Regions from separate parts of the Streptomyces sp. S4.7 genome, predicted to be linked through region 2. Evidence: riboswitches for the same ligand, from Rfam matches in the RefSeq annotation. Region 2 holds a riboswitch; the other holds the start of a gene.
What was found. Region 2 has a riboswitch for thiamine pyrophosphate ahead of thiC (phosphomethylpyrimidine synthase ThiC). Riboswitches for the same ligand answer to the same signal wherever they lie in the genome.

Region 1 (7,592 bases), 1.9 Mb from region 2:
TCTGACGAGGAGGCCATTGCCGCTAGGGACACAGACCCATCGGCAATGGCCTTCTTCGTATGTGCACGAGGAGATCCCCATGAACAAGGGCGCGGACGCCACCAAGTCCACCGACGACAACAGCGACCCCGGCAAGAAAGCCGGGCGCTTCATGCTGAAGCTGTCCGGTGAGGCGTTCGCCGGCGGGGGAGCGCTCGGCGTCGACCCCGACGTCGTACACGCCATCGCCCGTGAGATCGCCGCCGTCGTGCGGGACGGGGCACAGATCGCCATCGTCATCGGCGGAGGCAACTTCTTCCGCGGTGCCGAACTCCAGCAGCGCGGCATGGACCGGGCGCGTTCCGACTACATGGGCATGCTCGGCACGGTCATGAACTGCCTGGCCCTCCAGGACTTCCTGGAGAAGGAAGGCATCGACTCGCGCGTGCAGACCGCCATCACCATGGGGCAGGTCGCGGAGCCGTACATCCCGCTGCGCGCCGTACGGCATCTGGAGAAGGGACGCGTCGTCATCTTCGGCGCGGGCATGGGGATGCCGTACTTCTCCACCGACACCACCGCCGCCCAGCGCGCCCTGGAGATCGACGCCGAAGCCCTGCTGATGGGCAAGAACGGCGTGGACGGGGTCTACGACTCCGACCCCAAGACCAACCCCGACGCGGTGAAGTTCGACGCGCTGGAGTACGGCGAGGTGATCACCCGCAACCTCAAGGTCGCCGACGCCACGGCCGTCACTCTCTGCCGCGACAACGCGCTGCCGATCCTTGTCTTCGAGCTCCTCACGGAGGGCAATATCGCGCGCGCCGTCAAGGGTGAGAAGATCGGCACGCTCGTGAGCGACCAGGGCACCCGGGCCTGAACTCGGGCTGCCCCGCACGGGGATGGACAAAGCCCTGCCGGTCGGACACCGTGCAGGAAAGAAGACGCGACGCAGGTTCCGCCGGCCCTGTAAGCACACCGGGCCCACTCAAGACACGCAGGAGCAAGTGGTGATCGAAGAGACCCTCCTCGAAGCAGAGGAGAAGATGGAGAAGGCCGTCCTGGTCGCCAAGGAGGACTTCGCCGCGATCCGCACCGGTCGTGCGCACCCGGCGATGTTCAACAAGATCGTGGCGGACTACTACGGTGCGCTGACCCCGATCAACCAGCTGGCCTCGTTCTCGGTGCCCGAGCCGCGCATGGCCGTGGTGACGCCGTTCGACAAGAGCGCGCTGCGCAACATCGAGCAGGCCATCCGCGACTCCGACCTCGGGGTGAACCCGAGCAACGACGGAAACATCATCCGGGTGGTGTTCCCCGAGCTCACGCAGGACCGCCGCAAGGAGTACATCAAGGTCGCCAAGACCAAGGCGGAGGACTCGAAGATCTCGATCCGCTCCGTGCGCCGCAAGGCCAAGGAGACGATCGACAAGCTGATCAAGGACGGTGAGGTCGGCGAGGACGAGGGCCGCCGCGCCGAGAAAGAGCTCGACGACACCACGGCGAAGTACGTCGCCCAGGTCGACGAGCTGCTCAAGCACAAGGAAGCCGAGCTGCTCGAGGTCTGATGAACGACTCTTCCTGGGGGGCCCCGCCGACCGCCGGCTACTGGGGACCGCCTGACCAGGGGGCTGCCCCGGCGGGTCCCGCATACGATGAGCTTGACGCACAGCAGACTCGGCCCATGCCCATCGTGCCCGACGTACCCGCGAGCGGCGGGGCCCAGGATGACGACCGGGGGGCTGCTCGGCCGGGCGGCCCCCTGTTCCGTGACGAGACTTCGCAGGAGCCCATGTCCGCCCCTCCGCCACCTCCTCCGAAGAAGCGGGCGGGGCGCGATCTGCGCGCGGCCATAGGGGTCGGTGTGGGTCTCGGCGCGGTGATCGTGGCGTCCCTCTTCATCGTGAAGGCCGTGTTCATTGGCGTCATAGTGGTCGCCGTCGTCGTCGGACTGTGGGAGCTGAGTTCCCGGCTCAACGAGAAGAAGGGCATCAAGGCGCCCCTCGTCCCGCTCGCGCTCGGTGGCGCGGCAATGATCGTCGTCGGCTACGTACGGGGCGCGGAGGGCGCCTGGGTCGCCACCGCTCTCACGGCACTGGCCGTGCTCGCCTGGCGCATGACGGAGCCGCCCGAGGGCTATCTCAAGGACGTGACGGCGGGCGTCTTCGCGGTGTTCTACGTGCCTTTCCTGGCGACGTTCGTCGCGATGATGCTCACGGCGGACGACGGCGCGCAGCGGGTCCTCACCTTCCTGGTGCTCACCATCGTCAGCGACACCGGGGCTTACGCGATCGGCTGGCGCTTCGGCAGCCACAAGCTGGCACCGCGCATCAGCCCCGGCAAGACCCGCGAGGGTCTCTTCGGCGCCATCGGATTCGCCATGGCGGCGGGGGCGCTGTGCATGCAGTTCCTCATCGACGACGGCACCTGGTGGCAGGGGCTGCTGCTCGGTCTCGCCGTGGCGGCCAGTGCCACGCTCGGTGACCTGGGAGAGTCGATGATCAAGCGGGACCTCGGGATCAAGGACATGGGCACGCTGCTGCCCGGTCACGGCGGCATCATGGACCGCCTCGACTCGCTTCTGCCGACGGCCCCGGTCGTGTGGCTGCTGCTGGTGGTGTTCGTCGGCTCGGGCTGACCCGTATCCGTACCGGTTACCCTGGTAAGGCCCGCCGTCCCGGACGGCGGGCCTTACTGCGCTCCGCGGTCGCGGGGCCCGTCACATGAGGTCTCCTGGCACCCGCAGCGTGCCCGTGTCCCTCCCGCGGTGGGCGGGGACACCGGCCTCGTCGTACCGAGGAGAAAACAGCTCATGGCACCGCCCAATCCCGGAGAACTCACCTTCGTCGCGCCCCGCGGCGCCAAGAAGCCGCCGAGGCACCTGGCCGACCTCACACCGGAGGAACGCAGCGAGGCCGTGGCGGCGCTCGGTGAGAAGGCGTTCCGTGCCAAGCAGCTGTCGCAGCACTACTTCGCACGGTTCGCGCACGACCCCGCCGAGTGGACGGACATCCCCGCCGCCGCGCGCGAGAAGCTCGCCACGGAACTGCTGCCCGACCTGATGTCCGTGGTGCGGCACATCTCCTGCGACGACGACACCACCCGTAAGACGCTGTGGCGGCTGCACGACGGCACGCTCGTCGAGTCCGTCCTGATGCGCTACCCGGACCGCGTCACCATGTGCATCTCCTCGCAGGCCGGCTGCGGTATGAACTGCCCGTTCTGCGCCACGGGACAGGCGGGCCTGGACCGCAACCTGTCAACGGCGGAGATCGTGCACCAGATCGTGGACGGAATGCGCGCGCTGCGCGACGGTGAAGTCCCCGGCGGCCCCGCGCGGCTGTCCAACATCGTTTTCATGGGCATGGGTGAACCGCTCGCCAACTACCGCCGCGTCGTCGGGGCGATCCGCCGGCTGACCGACCCCGAGCCGGACGGCATCGGACTCTCGCAGCGCGGCATCACCGTCTCGACGGTGGGCCTGGTGCCCGCGATGCTGCGATTCGCCGGCGAGGGCTTCAAATGCCGCCTCGCCGTATCGCTGCACGCGCCCGACGACGAGCTCCGCGACACCCTCGTGCCGGTCAACACCCGTTGGAAGGTGCGGGAGGTGCTGGACGCAGCCTGGGAGTACGCGGAGAAGTCCGGCCGTCGGATCTCCATCGAGTACGCCATGATCCGCGACATCAACGACCAGGCGTGGCGGGGCGATCTGCTGGGCCGGCTGCTCAAGGGGAAGCGGGTGCACGTCAATCTGATCCCGCTCAACCCGACACCCGGGTCCAAGTGGACGGCCTCCCGCCCCGAGGACGAGAAGGCGTTCGTCGAGGCGATCGCGTCCCACGGCGTGCCGGTGACGGTGCGCGACACCCGCGGTCAGGAGATCGATGGGGCGTGCGGTCAGCTGGCGGCCACGGAGCGCTGAGCGCGGCGACGGGACCCCGACGGGGCCCATGTACGCTGGTTCGAACGAATTACATATTCCGACAGGGGAGCGCCACAGCGCTGAGAGTGCGGCAGAGACTCGGACGAGCCTCACGGCCGCAGACCCTCTGAACCTTGCCCAGGTCATTCTGGGTAGGAAGTTCGGACATCACTCAAGCTGTTGCGCCCTGCCCTGCTCCGGTCCGCCGGTGCGGGGCAGGGCCGCGTCTTCTCCTGGACATCCCAGGAGGAATTCAGTGCGTACCACGAAGAGAATGACGGCCGGCGCCCTCGCTGCCGCACTTGGCGTCTCCGTGCTCGCCGCGTGCGGCGAGTCCGACGACTCCACGTCGTCGGACGTCGCGAAGTCCAAGGGTGTGACGCTCGTCGCCCATGACTCGTTCGCCGCCTCGGACTCCGTACTCAAGGAGTTCACCGAACAGACCGGCTACACCGTCAAGGTGCTGAAGAGCGGCGAGGCGGGCGAGGCGCTCAACAAGGAAATTCTCACCAAGGGCTCGCCGCAGGGCGACGTCTTCTTCGGCGTCGACAACACCCTGCTCTCCCGCGCCCTCGACAACGGCCTGTTCACGCCGTACGAGGCGAAGAGCCTCGACCAGGTCCGCGCCGACGTACGGCTCGACGACGCCGAGCACCGTGTCACGCCCGTCGACACCGGCGACATCTGCGTGAACTACGACAAGAAGTACTTCACCGACAAGAAGCTGGCGCCGCCGCAGTCCTTCGCCGACCTGACGAAGCCCGCCTACAAGGACCTGCTCGTCGTCGAGAACGCCGCGCAGTCCTCACCTGGTCTCGGCTTTCTCCTCGGCACCGTCGCGGCGTACGGGGACGACGGCTGGCAGGACTACTGGAAGCAGCTCAAGGCCAACGGTGTCCAGGTGGTGGACAGTTGGGAACAGGCCTACAACGAGGAGTTCTCCGGCTCGGCGGGCGGCAAGAAGGCCAAGGCGGAGCGCCCGCTCGTTGTCTCGTACGCGTCGAGCCCGCCTGTCGAGGTCCTGTACGCCGATCCGCAGCCGAAGGAGGCGCCGACCGGCGTCGCCACGAGCACCTGCTTCCGGCAGATCGAGTTCGCCGGTCTGCTCCAGGGCGCGAAGAACGAGGCGGGCGGCAAGGCTCTGCTGGACTTCCTGGTGAGCAAGACCTTCCAGGAGGACATGCCGCTCAACATGTTCGTGAACCCGGTCGTCGACGGTGCGAAGCTGCCCGCGCTCTTCACGGACCACGGCGCCGTGGTCGACAAGCCGGAGACCGTGGCCCCGGAGAAGATCGCCGAGAACCGTGACGAGTGGATCCAGTCGTGGTCCTCACTCGTCGTCAAGTAGCCGCGAAGGGCGACCGGGAGGGTGACACGGCCACGCGTACGGAGGCGGGGCCGGTCGTCCGGGGGACGGGGCGAGGACGGGGCCGGGAGCCGGGCCCCGTGGTGCGGGCCGCACGGCGCCGGGGGAGCGTCGTACGGCTCTGCCTCATGGCCGTGCCCGTCGCGTTCTTCGCGGTCTTCTTCGCCTACCCCGTCACGGCGATTGTCGGCCGCGGGCTGAAGACGGACGGCTCGTGGCACTGGGGCCGGTTCGGGGACGTGCTGAGCCGGCCCGACATCGGGCAGGTGCTCTGGTTCACGACGTGGCAGGCCGCGCTCTCCACGGCCCTCACGCTGCTGATCGCGCTCCCCGGCGCCTACGTCTTCGCGCGCTTCGAGTTCCCCGGCAAGCAGCTCCTGCGCGCCGTCGTGACGGTGCCGTTCGTCCTGCCGACCGTTGTCGTCGGCACGGCGTTCCTCGCGCTGCTGGGGCGTGGTGGCCTGCTCGACGAGCTGTGGGGCGTGCGGGCGGACACCACGGTGTGGGCGATTCTCCTCGCGCACGTCTTCTTCAACTATGCGGTGGTCGTCCGCACCGTGGGCGGCCTCTGGGCGCAGCTCGACCCGCGTCAGGAGGAGGCCGCGCGGGTACTCGGCGCCGGCCGGCTCGCGGCGTGGTGGCGAGTGACGCTGCCCGCGCTCGTCCCCGCCGTCGCCGCCGCGGCGCTGATGGTCTTTCTCTTCACCTTCACCTCCTTCGGCATCGTCCAGATCCTGGGCGGCCCGGCGTACTCCACCCTGGAGGTGGAGATCTACCGGCAGACCGCGCAACTTCTCGACCTGCCCACCGCCGCCGTTCTGACGATGGTGCAGTTCGCCGCTGTCGGCGCGATTCTGGCGCTGCACGCCTGGACCGTACGCAGGCGGGAGGCCGCCCTGAAACTGGTCGACCCCGCCCGGACGGTGCGCAGGCCGCGCGGAGCCGGCCAGTGGGCGCTGCTCGCCGGCGTACTCGGCACCGTCCTCCTGCTGATCCTGCTGCCCCTCGGCGTGCTGATCGAGCGATCGCTCGACGGCCCCACCGGATACGGCTTCGACTACTACCGGGCGCTCCGTTCGGTGGAGGCGAGCGGCGGCACCTTCCTCGTGCCGCCTCTGGAAGCGGTCTGGAACTCCCTGCGCTACGCCTTGACGGCGACGGTCATCGCCCTGGTGGTGGGAGGGCTCGCCGCTGCCGCTCTCACCCGGCGGGCGGGGCGCCTCGTACGGGGCTTCGACGCGTTGCTGATGCTCCCGCTCGGCGTCTCCGCCGTGACCGTCGGCTTCGGGTTCCTGATCACTCTCGACAAGCCGCCGCTGGACCTGCGGGCGTCATGGATCCTGGTGCCCCTCGCCCAGGCGTTGGTGGGGGTCCCCTTCGTCGTCCGCGTCATGCTGCCCGTACTGCGCGCGGTGGACCGGCGGTTGCGGGAGGTCGCGGCCGTTCTCGGTGCCTCGCCCTTGCGTGTGTGGCGGGAGGTCGATCTGCCGATGGTGCGGCGGGCGGTACTGGTGGCCGCCGGGTTCGCCTTCGCCGTCTCGCTCGGTGAGTTCGGTGCCACGGTCTTCATCGCGCGCCCCGACCGGCCGACGCTGCCGGTGGCAGTCGCCCGGCTGCTGGGGCGGCCCGGCGATCTCAACTACGGGCAGGCGATGGCACTGAGCACGGTGCTGATGGTGGTGTGCGCCGTGTCGCTGCTGGTGCTCGAACGTATCCGTACCGACCGTTCCGGAGAGTTCTGATGGCCCTGCTCACACTTGAGGACGTGACCGTGCGATTCGGGCGACGTAAGGCGCTCGACGCGGTGGATCTGGAGATCGCCGCGGACGAGATCGTCTGTGTGCTGGGTCCGAGTGGCAGCGGCAAATCAACCTTGTTGCGCGTCGTCGCCGGGCTTCAGACACCGGACACCGGGCGGGTGTTGCTGGAGGGGGCCGACCAGGCGGGGGTGCCGGTACACCGGCGCGGCGTGGGACTGATGTTCCAGGACCACCAGCTCTTCCCGCAGCGCGACGTCGGCGGCAACGTCGCGTTCGGACTGCGCGTGCGCGGCGAATCGCGCGGCGAACAGCGGCGACGTGTCGACGAGTTGCTTGATCTCGTCGGCCTGCCGGGTGCCCAGCGCCGCGCCGTCTCCGCGCTTTCCGGCGGTGAGCAGCAGCGTGTGGCACTCGCACGGGCGCTTGCCCCTCGCCCCCGCCTGCTCATGCTCGACGAACCGCTGGGCCAGCTCGACCGGAGTCTGCGCGAGCGTCTGGTCGTGGAACTGCGCGGCGTGTTCGGCCAGTTGGGGACGACGGTGCTCGCCGTCACGCACGACCA
Region 2 (7,592 bases):
GCGTCGTCCTCGCGAGGTGACTGGTAGCCCGCGCCGTCCTCCACATTCGTACCCCCGCCCCTGTCGTTCCGCCGCCGTCCCGCCCCCGCCGGGGGCGGCCCCCGCCCCGGCCGTTAGCCCGCGCGGGGGAAAGGCGGAGACGAAACCACTTCCACCTCAGAGACTGCCATTAGAGTGGCAAGCCTCTGGCACCCCTTGCGAAAACAGCGTCGCCGGTCATTTTGACCAATGCATTGTGCGAGTTCCCGGCGCCGGGCCTCAGACTCTGTCTCGGGTCACCGGGGGTGTGACAGGTGCGGGGGCGGCCCCCGCGAGCGGGCGCACGCCCGTCAGTACGCCCGGGGGTGACCTTTGGCCACAGCGAGCACGTCAGCTGCCCCTACCCTGATCGGTTCGGTGCGGCGAGCGCTGCGTCTGCTGGAGTCGGCCGGCGCCCATCCGAACGGGGCACCGGCGAAACAGCTCGCCCGGGAGGCCGGCCTTCCCCTCCCCACCGCCTATCACCTGCTGCGCACCCTGACCCACGAGGGCTATCTGCGCCGTGAGAAGGGCGTCTTCTTCCTCGGCGCCGCGGTGGACCGCCTGGTGAGCGGCGAAGGCCCCGGGACCGGCCCGGCCTGCCGCACGTTGGCCGAGTCGATGGAGTACTGCCGCGATCTGATCGGGGCGCCCGTCTATTTCGCGGTCTACCGAGAGGGCGAGATCGAGATCGTCGCGGTCGCCGACAGCCCCGCCGCGCCCGCCGTCGCCGAATGGGCGGATTTCCGCGAGACCGGGCACGCGCACGCGATCGGCCAGTGCCTGCTGGGCCAGCTCGACGAGGCCGCCCGCCGGGACCACCTCGACCGGCACCCCGTGGGCCCGCTCACCCCCTACTCCGTGGCGGACCGGCGCGCACTTCTGTCGCGCCTCGGTGCCAGGGGGCGTACGGGACCCTTTCTGGAGCGGCAGGAGTACGTGCTCGGCCAGGTCTGCGCCGCCGTACCCGTGCCGCACGGGCCGACGGTCGCGGCGCTCGCGACGTCGGTGCCGCTGCATCAGGAGAGAAAACTGCTTCCCAATGTCGAACGGCTATGCAAAGAGATCGGAAACTTGATCGGCTCGCTGGAATTCTCTATCAGTATCTGAAATATCACTCCTTGTGATCCGTTACTGCGTGTTGGACGATTAAGAAGAGGATCAAGGGGCATCAATATCGGACGTTTCACCCTTCAAACCCCCGAAATCCCTCTGAATTTCTTACTCTCCGTAACTTTCCGTCATCAACTGCGGGGTACATGATGCGCGAGTTGGTTCAGGCCGAAGTCCTGATGAGTTTCCTCGTCTCCGAGGAGCTCTCATTCCGAATTCCCGTGGAACTCCGTTACGAGACGGCGGACCCCTACGCGGTGCGGATGACGTTCCATCTGCCCGGCGACGCCCCGGTCACCTGGGCCTTCGGCCGCGAGCTGCTGGTCGACGGCATCAACGAACCCAGCGGCGACGGCGACGTGTACATCTCGCCGACCGAGCCCGAAGAGCTCTCCGATGTCCACATCAGACTCCAGGTCGGCACCGAACGCGCCCTGTTCCGCGTCAGCGCACCACCGCTGGTGGCCTTCCTCGACCGTACGGACCGGCTGGTCCCGCTCGGCCAGGAGATGACGCTCGGGCACTTCGAGACCAACCTGGAGGAGACGCTGGGGCGCATCCTCGCCGAGGAGAACGCGGGCTGAGCGCTTACGCCTTGCGGCGCCGCCCGCCGCCGCCCCGCGTCCGCAGGCCCCCGAACGGCCGCCCGGTAGGCGCCTTCGGCGGCGCCCCCGAGGGTGCCCCTGACGGCGTCCCCGACGGCGCTCCCGTCTCGGTCTCCGGCGTCGCGCCTTCCCCCGTCCCCGGCCGGTCGGCCGACACCACCAGGGCCGCCAGCACGGTGGTCACCGGCACCGACGCGACCAGACCGATCGACCCGACCAGGGTCCGTACGATCTCCTGGGCCACCAGTTCGCTGTTGGCCACCGTCGCCACGCTCGACTCGGCGATCGAGAAGAGCAGCAGCAGCGGCAACGCGGCGCCCGCGTAGGCCAGTACGAGCGTGTTGACCACCGACGCGATGTGGTCACGCCCGATACGGATGCCCGCCCGGTAGAGAGCACGCGGTCCCATGTCGGGATTCGCCTGGCGCAGCTCCCACACCGCCGATGTCTGGGTGACCGTCACATCGTCCAGTACACCGAGCGATCCGATGATGACGCCCGCCAGCAGCAGGCCGCTCATGTCGATCTCCGGATAGAGCCCGTGGATCAGTCCGGTGTTGTCGTCCGTGTTGCCCGTCAGACTCGCCCAGCCGATGAACAGCGAGCCCAGCAGCCCGATCAGCAGCAGCGAGATGAGCGTGCCGAGTACGGCGACGGATGTACGGGCCGTCAGACCGTGGCACAGGTACAGCGCGAGCAGCATGATCGCGCTTGAGCCGACGACCGCGACGATCAGCGGATTCGAGCCCTGAAGAATCGCCGGCAGGATGAACAGCGTCAGCACGGCGAACGAGATGACCAGCGCGATCAGCGCCATCAGCCCGCGCAGCCGCCCCACCACGACCACCGCGAGCGCGAAGATCCCGGCGAGCAGCGCCATCGGCGTCGAACGGTCCACGTCCGTGACCGAGTACTGGAGATCCCGGGGCGCGTCGGGGGCGAATGCCACCACAACGCCTTGTTTCACGTGAAACTGCCGCGGCGCGTCGGGCTGGACGATCTCGACGAACCTGCGCCCCTTGTCCTTGCCGGTCGTCACCTCGACCGTCGCCTTCTCGCAGTCGCCGGTCTGCGCGCGCTGCGCCTCACGCCCCTCCGGCGTCGTCGTGTCGCCCGTCGGCGGGACCTGAGCGGCGTTCACGTCCTTGCAGTCGATCTGCTCGATCTTCACCACCTGGCCCTGCTCGGTCTGGCGGTCGAAGCCGACACCGGTGCGTTCGTGCGCCGGGGCGCCGCCGGGCCACAGCACGACGAGTCCGACAAGGACGGCCGTGGCGAAGGGGATCAGCACCGCGGCGATGACCTTGCGCAGGTGCTTGGAGACCGGCGCGGCCGGCCCGTGGCTGTGCGAGTGGCCGTGCGAATCGGGTGTCTGCTGGGGTGAGGTCACCGACCGATCATCGCAAGAACGGCGGGGGCCCTCTGTTCAGCACGCCCGACATCGCGTTAGCGTGGTGGTGCCTTTACACACGCGGGAGCTCGGAGCACCGGGCTGAGAGGACGCTGACTGTGGAGTTCCGGGGCTTCCCCGGATCCCTGAGCTGCGTCGACCGCCGAACCTGTTACCGGGTAATGCCGGCGTAGGGAGTAGGTCTCATATGACCGTTCAGGACGCACGCACGCCTGCCGCACGAGCCATCGGCTGGCACAAGGGATACGTGGAAGGATCGCGCGCCGACCTCCGGGTGCCGGTCCGTCAGGTGTACCTCACCAACGGCGACGACGTGACGCTGTACGACACGTCGGGCCCGTACACCGACCCCACCGTCGAAACCGACGTACGGCGCGGTCTCGCACCGCTCCGGGAGAACTGGATCATCGGCCGCGGCGACACCGAGGAGTACGCGGGCCGCCCGGTCCGTCCCGAGGACGACGGCCTCAAGCACACCTCGCCGCGCGGTGGTCTCCGCAATCTCGACGCGGTCTTCCCCGGCCGCCCGCGCCAGCCGCGCCGGGGCCGCGAAGGGCGGGCGGTGACACAACTCGCCTATGCCCGGCGGGGCGACATCACCCCGGAGATGGAGTACGTCGCCATCCGGGAGAACGTCCCGCCCGAGGTGGTGCGCGACGAGATCGCCGCGGGCCGCGCCGTACTGCCGGCCAACGTCAACCATCCCGAGATCGAACCGATGATCATCGGCAAGCGGTTCCTGGTGAAGGTCAACGCCAACATCGGCAACTCCGCGGTCACTTCCTCCATCGAGGAGGAGGTGGACAAGATGACCTGGGCCACCAAGTGGGGCGCCGACACGGTCATGGACCTCTCCACCGGCCGCAACATCCACACCACCCGCGAGTGGGTGCTGCGCAACTCCCCGGTCCCCATCGGCACCGTGCCGCTCTACCAGGCGCTGGAGAAGGTCGACGGCAAGGCCGAGGAACTGACCTGGGAGATCTACAAGGACACGGTCATCGAACAGGCCGAGCAGGGCGTCGACTACATGACCGTCCACGCGGGCGTCCTGCTGCGCTACGTGCCGCTCACGGCCCGCCGCAAGACCGGCATCGTCTCGCGCGGCGGCTCGATCATGGCGGCGTGGTGCCTGGCGCACCATCAGGAGTCGTTCCTGTACGAGAACTTCGAGGAGCTGTGCGACATCCTCGCGTCGTACGACGTGACGTACTCCCTCGGTGACGGCCTGCGACCGGGCTCGATCGCCGACGCCAACGACGAGGCGCAGTTCGCGGAGCTGCGGACGCTCGGCGAGCTGAACACCATCGCCAAGCGGCACAACGTACAGACCATGATCGAGGGGCCGGGCCATGTCCCGATGCACAAGATCAAGGAGAACATCGACCTCCAGCAGGAGATCTGCGAGGAGGCACCGTTCTACACGCTCGGGCCGCTGACGACGGACGTCGCCCCGGCGTACGACCACATCACCTCCGGCATCGGCGCCGCGATGATCGCCTGGTGGGGTACGGCGATGCTCTGCTACGTGACGCCCAAGGAGCACCTTGGCCTGCCCAACCGCGACGACGTGAAGACCGGCGTCATCACGTACAAGATCGCCGCGCACGCGGCGGATCTGGCCAAGGGCCATCCGGGGGCGCAGGAATGGGACGACGCGCTGTCGGACGCGAGGTTCGAATTCCGCTGGGAGGACCAGTTCAATCTGGCGCTCGACCCTGACACGGCACGGGAGTTCCACGACGAGACACTGCCGGCGGAGCCGGCGAAGACCGCGCACTTCTGCTCGATGTGCGGGCCGAAGTTCTGCTCTATGCGGATCTCCCACGACATCCGTCGTGACCACGGCGGTTCGCAGGACGAGATCGAGGCGGGCATGGCGGCCAAATCCAAGGAGTTCGCGGCAAGCGGCAACCGGGTGTACCTGCCGATCGCCGACTGACACGCCGCGTTCTGACCCCGGAACGGCCCATGGCCGTTGAACGCGAGTAGGGCAGGTCCGGTTCCATCCTGGCCTGGGATGGAAGGGGCCTGCCCTACTCGATGGGGGTGTGTGTGATCTGTGGGTGATCAGCCGCCGAGGATCTCGCCGACCTTGTCGGTCAGACCGCCGGCGATCTCGTCCGCGACACCGGAGCCGACGATGGCGGCGATGATCAGGGCGACGAGGACGATGACGCCGACGTACTCGACGGCGCCCTGGCCCTTGTCGCTGCGGCGCTTCATCGCGGTGACGGCGGTGTTGGCCCAGGTGCCGACGTAGAGCTTGGCGTTGGTGGCGGCCTTCAGCGTGACGTTCGACATGAGCTTTCCCCTTATGTGTCGGCCGGCCGGTGACCGGCCGACTCGTACGAGTCCTTGGTGTCGCCCCGCGTTTCCGGCTTCCTCCTGGCCGGTCCCGCTGGCGACATGAGAAACATACGAAGAGGCGGCACCCACCGGCATGGGCCCCGAGACCCAACCCCGGGCCCAACCCACGAACTGGGCCCCTGGATGGGCTCAGGTGGCCTTCAGGCGGGCGAGGGTGGTGATGATGCGGTCGGCGATGTCCGGGGGCCAGGGGAAGGACTCGGCCACCGCTCGCTGGTGGGCGAGTCCGTGCAGGCCCAGCCAGAGCGCGACCGCGTCGCTGGACGGGTCGGTGCTGGTGGACTGCCCCGCGGCGGCGCACTCGCCGAGGGTGTCGACGAGGATCCGCATGCTCTCGTCTCCGAGCGAGGCCAGATCCTCCTTGGTCAGTGAACTGTCGTCCAAATCCGGCATCCAGAGCCCGCCGAACATCGTGCGGTAGCGCTCGGGGTGGATCCGGGCGAACTCCAGATACGCCTCGCAGACGGCGTACATCCGTCGCCGGGGGTCGTCCCCGGCCTTCTCCACCGAGGAGAGCAGGCTGTTCCGCAGCCCGGCGAACTCCCCCTGTACGACGGCGAGCATGATGGCCGGCTGGTCGGGGAAGTGCCGGTAGATCGACGGGGCGGCGATTCCGACCCGGCGGGCGACCGAGCGCAGTGTGATGGCGTGTTCGTCGCCCGCCTCGTCGAGGAGTTCCACCGCGGCGGCGATGATGTCCTCCCGCAGGCGCCCGCCCTCGCCGCGACGGTTGCGCGCGCGGCCCTGTTTCGGTGCGGCCGAGGCCGCTGTTCCGGTGCTGTCCATGGTGTCACCTTACGCCGTGAAGGTTATGGCTGTATCCCCGTGCGAACCGAGACTTGCGCTCGTACAGTTACATCCGTAAGCTAACGAGTGCAGCATTGAAGGGAATCCCATGACCACCAGCACCGTCACCGTGAGCGCCACCGAGATCGTCCTGCCCGGCACAGTCGAGCCGGACGGCCTGGAGGTCCGGACCCGTGATCTCCCGGCGCCGGCCGCGGGCCAGGTCGTACTGCGGATGGAAGCGACCGGGGTCGCGTTCGCCGAGCAGCAGATGCGCCGAGGCAAGTACTACGACCAGCCGCCGTTCCCCTTCGTCCCCGGCTACGACGTCGTGGGTACCGTCACCGCCACCGGCCCCGGTGTGGACACCGGGCTCACCGGACGCCGGTTCGCCGCCGTCACCAAGACCGGCGCGTGGGCCAGCCACCTGCTGATCGACGCAGCGGACCTGATGCCCGTGCCGGACGACGTGGACGCGGCCGCCGCGGAGACCGTCCTCGTCAACGGGATCACCGCCTGGCAGATGCTGCACCGGATCGCCAAGGTCCGCTCCGGCGGCATCATCGTGGTGCTCGGCGCCAACGGCGGCGTCGGTTCCACACTCGTACAACTGGCCCGGCACGCCGGGATCACGGTGATCGGCACGGCGTCCCCCCGCCACCACGCCACCGTGCGTGAACTGGGCGCGAGCCCCGTCGACTACCGCGACCCCGGCATGTACGCCCGGATCCGGGAGATCGCCCCGGACGGCGTGGACGCGGTCTTCGACCACGTCGGCGGCGACGCGCTGGAGCAGTCGTGGCGGCTGCTGCGCCGTGGCGGAACGCTGGTCTCCTACGGCACCGCGGCCACGAAGGACGAGGAAGGCAACTCACAGCTGCCGGTGCTCAAGCTGTTCGCCCGCCTGGCGGCCTGGAACTCCCTCCCCAACGGCAGGAGCGCCCACTTCTACAACTACTGGGCGGGTAAGCGCTGCCGGGCCTCCTGGCAGCGCCGGCTGAACGAGGACCTCACCCAGGTGCTGCGACTGGTGGCCGACGGCTCCCTCGTCCCGCAGATCGCCGCGGAGATTCCGCTGACCGACGCCGCGTCGGCGCTGGCACTCGCCGAGTCCCGCACCGTCCTCGGCAAGGTCGTCATCGTCCCCGGAACGTGACGCCGTGGCACTCGCCGCCGACGCGCCCGCTCCCCGCCGCACCCTCCGTCCGAGGAACCGCCGGGGCGAGGGCGGCCACCTGCGGGCCGACATCCTGGCCGCCGCGACCGACCTGCTCGACCACGGCGACGAA

Region 1: another riboswitch for thiamine pyrophosphate. It lies ahead of SSPS47_RS25190 (thiamine ABC transporter substrate-binding protein); the one in region 2 lies ahead of thiC (phosphomethylpyrimidine synthase ThiC).

The regions. Positions count from the first base shown of each region.
Region 1 is NZ_CP048397.1:5,620,130-5,627,721, forward strand. It holds gene pyrH (UMP kinase) at 80-859, shown strand; gene frr (ribosome recycling factor) at 990-1,547, shown strand; gene SSPS47_RS25180 (phosphatidate cytidylyltransferase) at 1,547-2,617, shown strand; gene rlmN (23S rRNA (adenine(2503)-C(2))-methyltransferase RlmN) at 2,792-3,904, shown strand; TPP riboswitch at 3,958-4,081, shown strand; gene SSPS47_RS25190 (thiamine ABC transporter substrate-binding protein) at 4,161-5,252, shown strand; gene SSPS47_RS25195 (iron ABC transporter permease) at 5,399-7,012, shown strand; gene SSPS47_RS25200 (ABC transporter ATP-binding protein) at 7,018-7,592, shown strand, end outside.
Region 2 is NZ_CP048397.1:3,735,786-3,743,377, reverse strand. It holds gene SSPS47_RS16565 (DUF5326 family protein) at 1-27, shown strand, start outside; gene SSPS47_RS16560 (helix-turn-helix domain-containing protein) at 352-1,128, shown strand; gene SSPS47_RS16555 (SsgA family sporulation/cell division regulator) at 1,281-1,715, shown strand; gene SSPS47_RS16550 (YibE/F family protein) at 1,720-3,126, opposite strand; TPP riboswitch at 3,198-3,340, shown strand; gene thiC (phosphomethylpyrimidine synthase ThiC) at 3,335-5,089, shown strand; gene SSPS47_RS16540 (hypothetical protein) at 5,218-5,451, opposite strand; gene SSPS47_RS16535 (TetR/AcrR family transcriptional regulator) at 5,647-6,303, opposite strand; gene SSPS47_RS16530 (medium chain dehydrogenase/reductase family protein) at 6,413-7,459, shown strand; partial or broken gene SSPS47_RS35985 (helix-turn-helix domain-containing protein) at 7,464-7,592, shown strand, end outside.